Regions from separate parts of the Streptomyces sp. NPDC048185 genome, predicted to be linked through region 1. Evidence: predicted binding sites of a transcription regulator. Region 1 holds the regulator's gene; each other region holds the start of a gene.
What was found. Region 1 encodes HrcA, which represses chaperone genes, less so after heat shock. Its sites were predicted from a motif close to TTNGCACTCNGNNNNNCNGAGTGCNAA; they were not measured.
Positions count from the first base shown of each region.

Region 2: a site for HrcA is predicted at 3,055-3,081, ahead of groES (co-chaperone GroES). Genes of this name have one in related genera too.
Region 3: a site for HrcA is predicted at 2,849-2,875, ahead of groL (chaperonin GroEL). Genes of this name have one in related genera too.

Region 1 covers NZ_JBIDAN010000001.1:797,807-803,136, forward strand. Annotated here, with positions in the region: gene ACGF3H_RS03605 (16S rRNA (uracil(1498)-N(3))-methyltransferase) at 1-29, opposite strand, end outside; gene ACGF3H_RS03610 (nitronate monooxygenase) at 26-1,111, opposite strand; gene dnaJ (molecular chaperone DnaJ) at 1,357-2,493, opposite strand; gene hrcA (heat-inducible transcriptional repressor HrcA) at 2,494-3,510, opposite strand; gene ACGF3H_RS03625 (MBL fold metallo-hydrolase) at 3,674-4,399, shown strand; gene ACGF3H_RS03630 (DUF3097 domain-containing protein) at 4,434-5,231, shown strand.
Region 2 covers NZ_JBIDAN010000007.1:190,155-195,484, reverse strand. Annotated here, with positions in the region: gene ACGF3H_RS21910 (methyltransferase domain-containing protein) at 1-1,241, opposite strand, end outside; gene ACGF3H_RS21905 (polysaccharide deacetylase family protein) at 1,224-2,174, shown strand; gene ACGF3H_RS21900 (polysaccharide deacetylase family protein) at 2,171-2,866, shown strand; gene groES (co-chaperone GroES) at 3,228-3,536, shown strand; gene groL (chaperonin GroEL) at 3,657-5,282, shown strand.
Region 3 covers NZ_JBIDAN010000006.1:140,740-146,069, forward strand. Annotated here, with positions in the region: gene ACGF3H_RS19355 (glucosyl-3-phosphoglycerate synthase) at 1-175, opposite strand, end outside; SAM riboswitch class I at 317-472, shown strand; gene thrC (threonine synthase) at 491-1,792, shown strand; gene ACGF3H_RS19365 (MoaD/ThiS family protein) at 1,789-2,064, shown strand; gene ACGF3H_RS19370 (cold-shock protein) at 2,506-2,709, shown strand; gene groL (chaperonin GroEL) at 3,038-4,660, shown strand; gene ACGF3H_RS19380 (NADH:flavin oxidoreductase) at 4,889-5,330, shown strand, end outside.

The sequences.
Region 1 (5,330 bases):
GAGTCGACCACGAACACCGGAGCCGTCATCGGCCCGTACCTCCCGTCACGTACTGCGACAACGCCGTCCCCGCGGACGCGATCTCGGCGGCCAGCACCTCCACCAGCTGTCCCGCGGGCAGCTCCCGGGCCAGCCGGTGGCCCTGCCCCGCCCACAGCGCCATGCCCTGCGCGTCACCCGCCTTCGCCGCGGCCTTGCGCAGCGGCGAGGTGAGGTGATGCACCTCCGGGTAGGCGGCGGGGGCGTACGGGCCGTGCTCGCGCAGGAAGCGGTTGACCAGGCCGCGGGCGGGCCGGCCGGAGAAGGCGCGGGTCAGTTCGGTGCGGACGAACAGCGGGTTGGTCAGCGCCTGCTTGTGCAGGGCGTGCGCACCGGACTCGGGGGTGGCGAGGAACGCGGTGCCCAGCTGGGCCGCGCTCGCGCCGGCCGCCAGCACCGCGGCGATCTGGGCGCCGCGCATGATGCCGCCGGCGGCGACGACGGGCAGGCTCACCGCCTCCCGGACCTGGGCGACCAGCGACAGCAGCCCGATGCCGGCGCCGCCGGTCTCCGGGTTGTCGCGGTGGGTGCCCTGGTGCCCGCCGGCCTCGACGCCCTGCGCGATCACCGCGTCGGCGCCGGACTGCTCGACGGCCCGGGCCTCGTCCGCGGTGGTCGCCGTGACCAGGGTGAACGTGCCGACGCGGTGGAGCGAGTCGACGACCTCGCGGCTCGGCACGCCGAAGTGGAACGACACGACGGGCACCGGGTTGTCCAGCAGCACCGCGAGCTTGGTGTCGTAGCCGTCGTCCCGGCCGCAGTCGGGATCGCCGAGCTCGGTCTCGTACCAGGCGGCCTCGCCGGCCAGCTGGTGGGCGTAGACGCCGACGGCCGAGGGGTCGGCCGTCTCCGGCTGCGGCATGAAGAGGTTGACGCCGAACGGGCGGGAGGTCAGCCCCCGCACCTGCTTGATCTCCTGGTACATCCCGTCCGCGGTCTTGTACCCGGCGGCCAGGAATCCCAGCCCTCCCGCCTCGCCGACCGCGGCGGCCAGCTGCGGCACGGAGACGCCGCCCGCCATGGGCGCCTGCACGATCGGGTAGGGGAAAAGATCGGTCAGTGCGGAGGACATGAGCGCATGTTGTCACGTCCTCCGCACAAGTCCGAATCCGGGCTTCCGTCTGCACAGGCCAGGAGCACTGGCGCCACGAAGCCCGTGCCGACGGCCCGTGCCGACGCTCACCGAAACGTCGGTCAGCGCCCGTTGAAGGCGTCCTTCAGGCGGGAGAACAGCCCCTGCTGACCCGGCTGACTGTGTCCACCCGGGGGACGACCCCCGGCCCCCCGGCAGAGGACCACTCGACCCCGCCCAACTAGTCAGCGCCCGTTGAAGGCGTCCTTCAGGCGGGAGAAGAGCCCCTGCTGACCCGGCTGGAACTGGCCCTGGGGCCGTTCCTCGCCGCGGAGCTTGGCCAGCTCGCGCAGGACGCGTTCCTGCTCGGGGTCGAGCTTGGTCGGGGTCGTGACCTCGACGTGGACGATGAGGTCGCCCCGGCCGCCGCCGCGCAGATGCGTGACGCCGCGCCCGTGCAGCGGGATCGACTGACCCGACTGGGTGCCCGGGCGGATGTCGACCTCCTCCATGCCGTCCAGGGTCTCCAGCGGCACCTTCGTGCCGAGGGCCGCCGCCGTCATCGGGATGGTGACCGTGCAGTGCAGGTCGTCACCGCGGCGCTGGAAGGTCGAGTGCGGCAGCTCGTGGATCTCGACGTACAGGTCGCCGGCGGGGCCGCCGCCGGGGCCGACCTCGCCCTCGCCCGCGAGCTGGATCCGCGTGCCGTTGTCCACACCGGCCGGGATCTTCACGGTCAGCGTGCGCCGGGAGCGGACCCGGCCGTCGCCCGCGCACTCGGGGCACGGGGTCGGGACGACGGTGCCGAAGCCCTGGCACTGGGGGCAGGGCCGGGAGGTCATGACCTGGCCCAGGAAGGACCGGGTGACCTGCGACACCTCACCGCGGCCACGGCACATGTCGCACGTCTGGGCCGTGGTGCCGGGGGCCGCGCCCTCGCCGTTGCAGGTGTTGCAGACGACCGCCGTGTCGACCTGGATGTCCTTGGTCGTGCCGAAGGCCGCCTCGTCCAGCTCGACCTCGATGCGGATCATCGCGTCCTGGCCCCGGCGGGTGCGCGAGCGCGGACCGCGCTGCGACGCCGTGCCGAAGAACGCGTCCATGATGTCCGAGAAGTTCCCGAAGCCACCCGCGCCGAAGCCGCCCGCGCCACCGCCGCCGGCCTGGGACAGCGGGTCGCCGCCGAGGTCGTAGACCTGCTTCTTCTGCGGGTCCGACAGCACCTCGTAGGCGGCGTTGATCTCCTTGAACCGCTCCTGGGTCTTCGGATCGGGGTTGACGTCCGGGTGCAGCTCGCGGGCGAGCCTCCGGAACGCCTTCTTGATCTCGTCCTGGGACGCGTCGCGGCGTACGCCGAGTACGGCGTAGTAGTCCGTGGCCACCTACGACTCCGCCAGGATCTGTCCGACGTACCGTGCCACTGCGCGTACCGCTCCCATCGTTCCCGGGTAGTCCATGCGGGTCGGTCCGACCACGCCGAGCTTGGCAACCGCCTCGCCGCCCGAACCGTAGCCCACCGACACGACGGACGTGGAGTTGAGTCCTTCGTGGGCGTTCTCATGACCGATACGGACGGTCACGCCCGGATCCTTCGCCTCGCCGAGCAGCTTGAGGAGCACGACCTGCTCCTCGAGGGCCTCCAGGACGGGCCGGATCATGAGGGGGAAGTCGTGCCCGAAGCGGGTGAGATTGGCGGTGCCGCCGATCATCAGCCGCTCCTCGTTCTCCTCGACCAGTGTCTCCAGCAGGGTGGAGAGCACGGTGGAGACCGTACCGCGGTCCTCGGCCTCGAACGCCTCCGGCAGATCCTCGACCAGGCTCGGGACGTCCGAGAACCGGCGGCCGGCGACCCGGCTGTTGAGCCGCGCGCGCAGATCCGCGAGGGACGACTCCCCGAAGGGCGCCGGGCAGTCGACCATGCGCTGCTCGACCCGCCCGGTGTCCGTGATCAGCACGAGCATCAGGCGCGCGGGCGCCAGGGAGAGCAACTCCACGTGCCGCACGGTCGAGCGGGTCAGCGAGGGGTACTGCACGACGGCGACCTGCCGGGTCAGCTGCGCGAGCAGCCGCACCGTGCGGGCCACCACGTCGTCGAGGTCGACGGCGCCCTCCAGGAAGTTCTGGATGGCGCGCCGCTCGGGCGCGGTCATCGGCTTGACGCCGGCCAGCTTGTCGACGAAGAGCCGGTAGCCCTTGTCGGTCGGGATCCGCCCCGCGCTGGTGTGCGGCTGGGCGATGAAGCCCTCGTCCTCCAGGGCCGCCATGTCGTTGCGCACGGTGGCCGGCGAGACGCCGAGGTTGTGCCGCTCGGTGAGGGCCTTGGAGCCGACGGGCTCCTCGGTGCCGACGTAGTCCTGGACGATCGCGCGCAGCACCTTCAGCCTGCGTTCACTGAGCATCGCGCACACCTCCAGAAGCCGTCCGCCCGGTGTTCTCCCTGGCACTCACCGTGTACGAGTGCCAGACTTCCCCGGCCCAGTGTACGGCCGTGGGGTACGCCCCCGGCAAGGCCGGGGCGCCGCCGTCGTGCCGGGGGACCGTCCCGGCGCTAGCGTCGCCGTTGTGACGGTGACTTGGGAAGACCTGGGGTGGGAGCGGCTGGCGGCCGGGGTGGGGCGGTGCCGCCTGCCGGTGTGGGACTGCACGGCGGGGCTGGTCGTCGGCGGGGACGCGGCACTGTTGGTCGACGCCGGGTCGAGCCTCGCCGAGGGCGCGCGGTTGCGCGTGGCGGCCCAGGAGCTCGCGGGACAGCGTGTGACACATCTCGCTCTGACCCACCCGCACTTCGACCACGTCCTCGGCGCTCCGGCGTTCGCGGGCGCGGAGGTGTTCGGGGCGGTGGGCACGGCCGCGCTCCTGACGGACGGCCGGGAGGCGCTGCGGGCGGACGCGGTGGCCGAGGGCCTGGACGCCCGGCTCGCGGAGGAGGCCGTGGACGCCCTCGTCGCGGTGCGCCACGAGGTGTGCGGCGAGTGGACGCTCGACCTGGGCGGCGGCCTTCAGGTGCTGCTGGCCAACGTGGGCCCCGGCCACACCGGTCACGACCTCGCGGTCCTGGTACCGGGCGACCCGGAGACCGTGTTCTGCGGCGACCTGGTCGAGGAGTCCGGCGAGCCCCAGGCTGGCCCCGACGCCGTGCCGTCGCACTGGCCGGCCGCGCTGGACCGGCTGCTCGACCTGGGCGGCGAGGACGCGCGGTACGTTCCCGGTCACGGCGCGGTGGTGGACGCGGCGTTCGTGCGGGCCCAACGAGACGCGCTGGCCGCCCGCTTCGGCGTGTCGCGCTGATCACGGTCGGCGCGTTCCTCGTATCGTCGGCAGAATGCGCCAGTACTCCGCCGACCTGACCCCGCCGTGGAAGAAGCCGCAGCCGGTGCCCGAGGTGCCGGCCGACCCCGGTCTGGTGGTCGAGGAGCCCGGCACCGGCTTCTGCGGCGCGGTGATCCGCTGCGAGGCGGGCACGGTGACGCTGGAGGACCGCTTCGGCAAGCACCGGGTGTTCCCGATGGAGCCGCGCGGCTTCCTGCTGGAGGGGCGGGTGGTGACCCTGGTCAGGCCCGCCGCGGGCCCGGTACGGCCCACCCGCACCGCATCGGGCTCGGTGGCCGTCCCCGGCGCCCGCGCGCGGGTGGCGCGGGCCGGGCGCATCTACGTCGAGGGGCGGCACGACGCCGAACTGGTCGAGAAGGTCTGGGGCGACGACCTGCGCGTCGAGGGCGTCGTCGTCGAGTACCTGGAGGGGGTCGACGACCTCCCGTCCGTCGTCGCCGACTTCGCGCCGGGCGCGGACGCGCGGCTGGGTGTCCTGGTGGACCACCTCGTGCCGGGGTCGAAGGAGTGGCGGATCGCGGAGGCGGTGACGAGCGAGCACGCGCTGGTCGTGGGGCACCCGTACATCGACATCTGGGAGGCGGTGAAGCCGTCCTCCCTGGGCATCGCCTCCTGGCCGCGGGTGCCGCGCGGCCAGGACTGGAAGACGGGGGTGTGCCGCGCGCTGGGCTGGCCGGAGAACACGGGTGCCGCCTGGCAGCACATCCTGGGCCGGGTGCGGTCCTACAAGGACCTCCAGCCGGAACTGCTGGGCCGCGTGGAAGAACTGATCGACTTCGTGACGGCCTGAGAACCGTAAGCGCCGGACGGGCTGATCTCAGCCCCTCCGGCGCTTGAGGAGCGGGGGTCCGGGGGCGGCGCCCCCGGGTCGGGACGGGAAGGGGCGGCG
Region 2 (5,330 bases), on a different contig from region 1:
ACCCGGGTCAGGAACACCGTGGCGGCGTGCGGTCCCTGGGGCTTGACCTTGCGGCGCAGCTCCTCCGGCTCGACCGCCGAGCCGCGCTTCTTGACGGTCAGCGTGCCGACCTGACGCTCCCGCAGCAGTGCCTTCAGCTTCTTGACGTTGAAGGGCATCCGGTCGGTGATCTCGTACGCCGTGGCGTACGGCGTCGGCAGCAGCTCGTCCGCCGTGACGTAGGCGATGGTCGCGTCGAGCAGCCCGCCGCCGACCTGTTCGGCGACCTCGGCGACCAGGTGGGCCCGGATGACGGCGCCGTCGGGCTCGTACAGGTACCGGCCGGGCGTGCGGACCTCCGGGTCGGGCAGGCCGGCGCCGAGCAGAGTGCGCGGCCCCGGCAGCAGCGTCGCCCGGACCGCCCCCGGTGCGGTGCCGAACCACAGCACCGCCTCCTTGACGTCCCCGCCGTCGGAGATCCACTCGGCCTCGGCCCCCTCCGGCACCGCCTCGTGCGGGATGCCGGGCGCCACCTTCAGCGCGGCGGCGCGGGACGCCGTACGGGCGGCCGCCACGGCCCAGGACAGCGGCGGCGAGTAGGCCTCCGGGTCGAAGATCCGGCCCCGCCCGCCCCGCCGCGCCGGGTCGACGAACACGGCGTCGTACCCGCTCGTGTCCACCTCGGTGACGTCCGCCTCGCGCACCTCGACCAGGCCGGCGAGCCCCAGCGCCTCGGCGTTGGCGCGCGCCGCCGCGGCCGTCGCCGGGTCGCGGTCGACGGCCAGGACCCGGATGCCCGCGCGGGCCAGCGCGATCGCGTCGCCGCCGATCCCGCAGCACAGGTCGGCCACCGAGGTCACGCCCAGGTCCGCCAGCCGGCCGGCCCGGTGGGCCGCCACGCTCGCCCGGGTCGACTGCTCGACCCCGTTCGGGGTGAAGAACATCCGTCCGGCGTCCTCGGCCCCGAACTTCACCGCCGCCCGCTGCCGCAGCCGCGCCTGACCGAGCGCCGCCGACACCAGCCCGGCCGGGTGGTCGCGGCGCAACCGGGTGGCGACGGCCAGCTCACGCGCGGGGTCGGTGTCGCGGACCTCGTCGAGCAGGGCGCGGCCTTCGGGGGTGAGCAGGGAGAGGAGGGCGTCGAGGTCGTTCACCGGCCCATTGTGGGCCAGTCGGTGGATGGTGTGCGCCCGACGCGGTGTCGGGCGCGGACGGGGAGCCCGCGGCTGCGAAGATCCGGCACCATGCGAGTAGTAGTACAAAATGACAAAAGCCGGGCACGCGGGGTGTCCCGGGCGGCTTCCGGGCCCTCGCCGGCCGCCCGGGTGTGCGGCGGCCTCGCCGTGCTCCTCGTCGCCGCCCTCGCCTCCGCCTGTGCGCACCACCCTTCCGAGGTGCGGGACACCGCCGGCCGGCGGCCCCTGCAGGCGCCCCCCGCCCGGGCGTTCGACACCGACGCGTCCATGCTGCGCGCGGCCCAGGCCGCCCGGGCCGCCGCCGCCAAGCGCTGGAACCTGGAGGAGGTGCCGCTGACGGCCCCGCCGCCGCCCGCCCGGAAGCCGGAGATCACGGCGCGCGAGGGCTTCGAGGTGGACGGGCAGGAGGACCTCCCGCCCGTCTTCACCACCGTCCCCACCGAGGAGAGGGTCCTCTTCCTCACCATCGACGACGGCGCCGAGAAGGACCCGGCGTTCCTGCGCATGATGAGCGAGCTGCAGATCCCCTACACCGTCTTCCTCACCGACGACGAGATCAAGGACGACTACGCCTACTTCGAGGAGATGCAGGCCCGCGGTGTCACGCTCAACAGCCACACCCTGAGCCACCCCTACCTCCCGGGGCTCTCGTACGCGCAGCAGAAGCACGAGATCTGCGGCATGCAGGAGGTGATCGAGAAGCGCTACGGCAAGCGCCCCGAGCTCTTCCGCCCGCCCTTCGGCAACTACAACCAGGACACCCTGCGCGCCGCGAAGTCCTGCGGCATCAGGTACGCGCCGATCTGGAACGAGGAGGTCTACGTCGACCACTGGGAGTACCGCGAGTGGGACCGGGACCTCCACCCGGGCGACATCGTCCTCACCCACTTCCGGGGCCGGAACGACTGGGACGGCACGATGACGGACATGGTCCGCCGCTTCCTGAACCGGGTCACCGCCGAGGGATACGCGGTGGCCCGGCTGGAGGACTACCTGTGAGGCGGGGGCGGTTCCGGGCGGCCGGGGCCGCCCTGGCCGCCGTCCTGCTCACCGGCTGCGCCCAGCTCGGCGGTCCCGCCGGCCACCCCACGGCCGGCAAACCGGCCCGGGCCGGCGGTCAGGACCGCACACCGCCGCCCGTCCTGGACCACGTCCGCACCACCGACAGGGTCGTCTTCCTCACCTACGACGACGGCGCCGACCGGGACCCCAACCTCACCGCACTGATCCGTGAACGGCGGCTCCCGGTCACCCTGTTCCTCACCGACACCGTGGCCGGGCCGGCCTACGGTCACTTCGCCCGGCTCCGCTCGGTCGGCGCGAGCCTGCAGAACCACACCCTCGATCACCGCTCCCTGGCCGGCCTGCCCTACGCCGGCCAGCGCGCCGAGATCTGCGGCCAGCAGACCAAGCTCCACTCCCGCTTCGGTGTCCTCCCGCGCCTGTTCCGCCCGCCCCACGGCCGCTACGACCCGACGACCCTGCGAGCCGCCGCCGACTGCGGCATCACGGCCGTCGTCCTGTGGCGGGCCGCCCTCGACGCCGACGGAGACCTGGCCTTCGCCCGCGGCGATCCCCACCTGCACCCCGGCGACATCGTCTCGGTCACGGCCCCGTCCCGCACGGAGGACCTGCTGCAGCAGATCGAGGAGCGGAACCTCCGGGTGGCCCGCCTGGAGGACTACCTCTGACCTGCGGTGGCGGCTCGTGGCTTCTCGGCCCGGGCCGCGAATCTCAGCCCGTCCGGCGTTTGAGGACGAGGCCGTCCAGGCCGATGGCGGGGCCCGGGGGCGGCAGCCCCCAGCGACGCCCACACCCACGCCGGGTGCGCCACAAAACCGGCGTTCACGCGAGAAAGTCCCCCGACGCGCCGCAGGCATTGGCACTCCGCTTGACCGAGTGCTAATCGCGGTCATAGTCTCGGCTCTGGCACTCCCCCCTGGAGAGTGCCAACAAAGCGACGGGCAGGTCCGGCACCCGCGACGACGGATCGACCTGGTCGCCACCTCAGACAGTTAACCCCGTGAGATCTCCGAAGGGGGAGGTCGGATCGTGACGACCGCCAGCTCCAAGGTTGCCATCAAGCCGCTCGAGGACCGCATCGTGGTCCAGCCGCTCGACGCCGAGCAGACCACGGCTTCGGGCCTGGTCATTCCGGACACCGCCAAGGAGAAGCCCCAGGAGGGCGTCGTCCTGGCCGTGGGCCCGGGCCGCTTCGAAGACGGCAACCGTCTTCCGCTCGACGTCACCGTCGGCGACGTCGTGCTCTACAGCAAGTACGGCGGCACCGAGGTGAAGTACAACGGCGAGGAGTACCTCGTCCTCTCGGCTCGCGACGTCCTCGCGATCGTCGAGAAGTAGTTCACCCGAAGCACCTTGCTTTCCAGCTGCGCCCCTGGCTCCCGCGACCATAAAAAGCCGGGCGTCGGGGGCGCAGTTGCCGTATAACCCCAAGATTTCCGGAAGAGGGCTCACGCTCCCATGGCGAAGATCCTGAAGTTCGACGAGGACGCCCGTCGCGCCCTCGAGCGCGGCGTCAACAAGCTTGCCGACACGGTGAAGGTGACGATCGGCCCCAAGGGCCGCAACGTCGTCATCGACAAGAAGTTCGGCGCTCCCACCATCACCAACGACGGTGTCACGATCGCCCGCGAGGTCGAGATCGAGGACCCGTACGAGAACCTCGGCGCCCAGCTGGTGAAGGAGGTGGCGACCAAGACCAACGACATCGCTGGTGACGGCACCACCACCGCCACCGTCCTGGCCCAGGCTCTGGTCCGCGAGGGCCTGAAGAACGTCGCCGCCGGTGCCTCCCCCGCGCTGCTGAAGAAGGGCATCGACGCGGCCGTCAAGGCCGTCTCCGACGACCTCCTCGCCACCGCCCGCCCGATCGACGAGAAGTCCGACATCGCCGCCGTGGCCGCGCTGTCCGCCCAGGACCAGCAGGTCGGCGAGCTCATCGCCGAGGCCATGGACAAGGTCGGCAAGGACGGTGTCATCACCGTCGAGGAGTCCAACACCTTCGGCCTGGAGCTGGACTTCACCGAGGGCATGGCCTTCGACAAGGGCTACCTGTCGCCGTACTTCGTGACGGACCAGGAGCGCATGGAGGCCGTCCTCGAGGACCCGTACATCCTCATCAACCAGGGCAAGATCTCCTCCATCGCGGACCTGCTGCCGCTGCTGGAGAAGGTCATCCAGGCGGGTGCCTCGAAGCCGCTGCTGATCATCGCCGAGGACCTCGAGGGCGAGGCGCTCTCCACCCTCGTCGTGAACAAGATCCGCGGCACCTTCAACGCCGTCGCGGTGAAGGCCCCGGGCTTCGGCGACCGCCGCAAGGCGATGCTGCAGGACATGGCCGTCCTCACCGGCGCCACGGTCATCTCCGAGGAGGTCGGCCTCAAGCTCGACCAGGTCGGTCTGGACGTGCTCGGCACCGCCCGCCGCGTCACCGTCACCAAGGACGACACCACGATCGTCGACGGTGCCGGCAAGCGTGACGAGGTCGAGGGCCGCATCGCCCAGATCAAGGCCGAGATCGAGAACACGGACTCCGACTGGGACCGCGAGAAGCTCCAGGAGCGCCTCGCGAAGCTGGCCGGCGGCGTGTGCGTGATCAAGGTCGGCGCCGCCACCGAGGTGGAGCTGAAGGAGCGCAAGCACCGTCTGGAGGACGCCATCTCCGCGACCCGCGCCGCGGTCGAGGAGGGCATCGTCTCCGGTGGTGGCTCCGCCCTGGTCCACGCCGTCAAGGTCCTCGAGGGCAACCTCGACAAGACCGGCGACGAGGCCACCGGTGTGTCGGTCGTCCGCAAGGCCGCCGTCGAGCCGCTGCGCTGGATCGCCGAGAACGCCGGCCTCGAGGGTTACGTCATCGTCTCCAAGGTGGCCGAGCTCGAGAAGGGCAACGGCTACAACGCCGCCACCGGCGAGTACGGCGACCTGGTCAAGGCCGGCGTCATCGACCCGGTCAAGGTCACCCGCTCCGCCCTGGAGAACGCCGCCTCCATCGCCTCCCTCCTGCTGACGACCGAGACCCTGGTCGTCGAGAAGAAGGAAGAGGAAGAGCCGGCCGCCGCGGGCCACGGCCACGGCCACGCCCACTGAGCGCCGCGCTGAGCTGAGCCGACGGTGCCCGGCATCCCCACGGGGGTG
Region 3 (5,330 bases), on a different contig from region 1:
GCTCGCGGCGGATCACCGCGACGATGTCGCCGACGGTCGCCTCCTCGTCGAGCGCCGGCAGCACCACGCTGACCGACTGGCCCGTGGCGTGCTTGGCCGCCATGATCTGCGGAAGCGTGCGGTCTGCCACGGACCAGGAGCGTGCGCCAAGCCAGCGCTCGACTTCTTCCAGCACGGTCGGTGGGCTCCTTTGTGATCCATCTCGCGGTACGGACGACTATCTCAACCGTCCTGGCCTTCGGTTACAGTCTTGAACAACGCGGAGGACCGGCGCATGCCGGGGTCACCTGTGAACCAGTGCAGAACAACCACATACCGCTCATCCAGAGGGGCAGAGGGAAACGGCCCGATGAAGCCCCGGCAACCCTCCAGTCGGTTCTCGTAGATCACTGTCGATCGCAGCGCGAGGCTCCCGGCTAGGGAAGGTGCCAAATCCGTCTCACGGCGAGATGCGTCGTGAGGAAGATGAGGAGAAAGGGCCTCGCCTCACATGGCTGTGCAGACTGTCGCAAGCACCACCGACACCACCGCTTCCCCCGCCTCCCCCGTGGACCTGGGCCCCGCCGCGGCGCTCTCGTGCCGCGAGTGCGGTCACCGTGTGCCCCTCGGCCCGGTCTTCGCCTGCGAGGAGTGTTTCGGCCCGCTGGAGATCGCCTACGACTTCTCGGCCTACGACACCGAGGAACTGCGGAAGCGGATCGAAGCGGGCCCCGCGAACATCTGGCGCTACGCGCCCCTGCTGCCCGTCCCGGCCGACGTGGCGACCAAGCCGAACATCAACCCGGGCTGGACCAAGCTGGTCAAGGCCGAGAACCTGGCCCGCGAGCTCGGCGTCACCGGCGGTCTGTACGTCAAGGACGACTCCGGCAACCCGACGCACTCCTTCAAGGACCGCGTCGTCGCCCAGGCCCTGGAGGCCGCCCGCGCCTTCGGCTTCACCACCCTGTCCTGCTCCTCCACCGGCAACCTCGCCGGCGCCGTCGGCGCCGCCGCCGCCCGGGCCGGCTTCCGCTCCTGCGTGTTCATCCCGCACGACCTGGAGCAGGGCAAGGTCGTCATGGCCGCCGTCTACGGCGGTGAGCTCGTCGGCATCGAGGGCAACTACGACGACGTGAACCGCTTCTGCTCCGAGCTGATCGGCGACCCGGCCGGCGAGGGCTGGGGCTTCGTCAACGTCAACCTGCGGCCGTACTACGCCGAGGGTTCCAAGACCCTCGCGTACGAGATCTGCGAGCAGCTCGGCTGGCGGCTGCCCGACCAGCTCGTCGTCCCGATCGCGTCCGGCTCCCAGCTCACGAAGATCGACAAGGGGCTGCAGGAGCTGATCAGGCTCGGCCTGGTCGAGGACAAGCCGTACAAGATCTTCGGCGCCCAGGCCGAGGGCTGCTCGCCGGTGTCCACCGCCTACAAGGCGGGACACGACGTCGTGCGCCCCCAGAAGCCGAACACCATCGCCAAGTCCCTCGCGATCGGCAACCCGGCCGACGGCCCCTACGTCCTCGACATCGCCCGCCGCACCGGCGGCGCGGTGGAGGACGTGAACGACGAGCAGGTCGTCGACGCGATCAAGCTGCTCGCCCGCACGGAGGGCATCTTCGCGGAGACCGCCGGCGGTGTGACGGTGGGCGTCACGAAGAAGCTGATCGAGAACGGCGTCCTGGACCCGTCCCTCACCACGGTCGTCCTCAACACCGGCGACGGCCTCAAGACGCTGGACGCGGTGGCCGGTACCGGCCTGACCGCGACGATCCGCCCCAACCTGGACTCCTTCCGAGAGGCTGGCCTCGCATGAGCGTGACCGTTCGCATCCCCACCATCCTGCGCACCTACACCGGTGGGCAGGCCGAGGTCGCCGCCGAGGGCGCGACCCTCTCCGAGGTCATCTCGGACCTCGAGAAGAACCACACCGGCATCGCCGCCCGCGTCCTGGACGACCAGGGCAAGCTGCGCCGCTTCGTCAACGTCTACGTCAACGACGACGACGTCCGCTTCGAGCAGGGCCTGGAGACGGCGACGCCGGACGGTGCGGGCGTGTCCATCATCCCGGCGGTCGCCGGCGGCTGATCCGCCCCGCCCGGTCGCCTTCGGTGACCGGCGTGACGCAGAGTTCATGGAATTGCCCCCTCCGTGGGAAAAGCGGAGGGGGTAATTCCATGTGATTGAGCGCGGTAGAGTTGGGGAACGCGCTCCCGATCACCGAGACGGCGCTCCGCAATTCCTGCCGCAGGCCCGACAAGATGTAGCCAAAGTGTGGGTGTATTTCGCGGCTTTTGTTCGCTTTGTGTAGCCCGACTTGACCCGAATTCAGGCGAATTCTCGCCACATTCCGGACCGGCTACGTCCAGATTTCTCGTCCGATTGACCTGTTGCAGACGGCAGTTGGACCGATACATTCAGCCGCGGTCGACGCGTTCCGGCGCACGCCCCCACCCATCGGGGGGTGAGGTCTGACCCGGATCCGCGAAGTGCGGATCTGTGCAAGGGCCAGTAATAGGGGAGTTAGGCATGGCTCAGGGCACCGTCAAGTGGTTCAACGCGGAGAAGGGGTACGGCTTCATCGCGGTCGACGGTGGTGCGGATGTTTTCGTCCACTACAGCGCGATTCAGATGGACGGCTACCGCACCCTCGAAGAAGGCCAGCGGGTCGAGTTCGAGATCTCGCAGGGTCAGAAGGGCCCGCAGGCCGACATGGTTCGCCTCAGCGCCTGAGACGTGCGGCCGGCGCAAGCCAACGGTCTTCTCCGAAGGGCCCGTACCCCCTGGGGTGCGGGCCCTTCGGCCTGCCCGGGAGCCGGGTGCCGCAGGTGTTCGCGGGCGGCTGAGCGACCGGCCCGATCCCCGAGAGGCGCTTGCACTCGATGGGGGCGAGTGCTAATCATTGGCGTTAGCACTCTGAAGGTGAGAGTGACAACGAAGGACCGGGTCGGTGAGGCCCGCAGGCCGGGTGGGGAAGGAACCACGAGGCCGGCGAGCCGTCCGTCGCGGGCGCGGGCGCGGTCCGAAGGAATCACCCCCAGTCCTGGAGGGACCACTTCACATGGCCAAGATCATCGCGTTCGACGAGGAGGCGCGGCGCGGCCTCGAGCGCGGCATGAACCAGCTCGCGGACGCCGTCAAGGTGACGCTCGGCCCCAAGGGCCGCAACGTCGTCCTCGAGAAGAAGTGGGGCGCGCCCACGATCACCAACGACGGTGTCTCCATCGCCAAGGAGATCGAGCTCGAGGACCCGTACGAGAAGATCGGCGCCGAGCTGGTCAAGGAAGTCGCCAAGAAGACGGACGACGTCGCCGGTGACGGTACGACCACCGCGACCGTTCTCGCCCAGGCCCTGGTGCGCGAGGGTCTGCGCAACGTGGCCGCCGGTGCCAACCCGATGGCGCTGAAGCGCGGTATCGAGAAGGCCGTCGAGGCCGTCTCCGCCGCCCTGCTCGAGCAGGCCAAGGACGTCGAGACCAAGGAGCAGATCGCCTCCACGGCCTCCATCTCCGCCGCCGACACCCAGATCGGCGAGCTCATCGCCGAGGCCATGGACAAGGTCGGCAAGGAAGGCGTCATCACCGTCGAGGAGTCCCAGACCTTCGGTCTGGAGCTGGAGCTCACCGAGGGTATGCGCTTCGACAAGGGCTACATCTCGGCGTACTTCGCCACCGACATGGAGCGGATGGAGGCGTCGCTCGACGACCCGTACATCCTCATCGCCAACTCCAAGATCGGCAACGTCAAGGACCTGCTGCCGCTCCTGGAGAAGGTCATGCAGTCGGGCAAGCCGCTGCTGATCATCGCCGAGGACGTCGAGGGCGAGGCCCTGTCGACCCTGGTCGTCAACAAGATCCGCGGCACCTTCAAGTCCGTCGCCGTCAAGGCCCCGGGCTTCGGCGACCGCCGCAAGGCCATGCTCGGCGACATCGCCATCCTCACGGGCGGCGAGGTCATCTCCGAGGAGGTCGGCCTCAAGCTGGAGAACGCGTCCCTGGACCTCCTGGGCCGCGCCCGCAAGGTCGTCATCACCAAGGACGAGACCACCATCGTCGACGGCGCCGGCTCGACCGACCAGGTCAACGGCCGCGTCAACCAGATCCGCGCCGAGATCGAGAACAGCGACTCGGACTACGACCGCGAGAAGCTCCAGGAGCGCCTGGCGAAGCTGGCCGGCGGCGTGGCCGTCATCAAGGCCGGTGCCGCCACCGAGGTCGAGCTCAAGGAGCGCAAGCACCGCATCGAGGACGCCGTCCGCAACGCGAAGGCGGCCGTCGAGGAGGGCATCGTCGCCGGTGGTGGCGTGGCCCTGCTCCAGGCCTCCCAGGTCTTCGAGAAGCTGGAGCTGACGGGTGACGAGGCGACCGGCGCCAACGCCGTGAAGCTCGCCCTGGAGGCCCCGCTGAAGCAGATCGCCGTCAACGGTGGTCTCGAGGGCGGCGTCGTCGTGGAGAAGGTCCGCAACCTGACCGTCGGCCACGGCCTGAACGCCGCGACCGGTGAGTACGTGGACATGATCGCCGAGGGCATCATCGATCCGGCGAAGGTGACCCGTTCCGCGCTGCAGAACGCCGCCTCCATCGCCGCGCTGTTCCTCACCACCGAGGCCGTCATCGCCGACAAGCCGGAGAAGGCCGCCGCGGCCGCTCCGGGCGGCATGCCGGGCGGTGACATGGACTTCTGATCGACCCCTTCGGGTTGATCGAGCGTCCTTCACGTACCGAGGGCGGTACTCCTGGCCACGGCCGGGGGTGCCGCCCTCGGGCGCGTCGCGCCCGCGGCGCCTCGGGCCCGTGTGAGCCGGGTCACGGATGGCGGACGGCCGGAATGACGGCGCCGGGCCCACCGGTTGGACGGGGCAGGCATGTATGCGCATGCACATACTGACCGGTACCTCCCAAGGAGTCCCCCCGTGACCGTCACCGCCTCCGAAGCCGCCTCGCGCGCCGCGCAGATCCTCGCCCGCCCGGCCGTCATCAACGGCCTGACCGTGCCGAACCGCATCGCGATGGCGCCGATGACCCGCATGTTCTCCCCGGGCGGCATCCCCGGCGAGGACGTCGTCTCGTACTACGCGCGCCGCGCCGCCGCCGGTGTCGGCCTGATCGTCACCGAGGGGACGTACGTCGGCCACGACTCCGCCGGTCAGAGCGACCGCGTGCCGCGCTTCCACGGTGACGAGCAGCTCGCCGGATGGGCGAAGGTCGCCGACGCCGTGCACGCGGCGGGCGGCACGATCGTGCCGCAGCTGTGGCACATCGGCATGGTGCGCCGGCAGGGCGACCAGCCGTTCCCCGACGCCCCCGCCGTCGGCCCCTCGGGCCTGCGCATCGGCGAGGACGAGGTCACCGGCA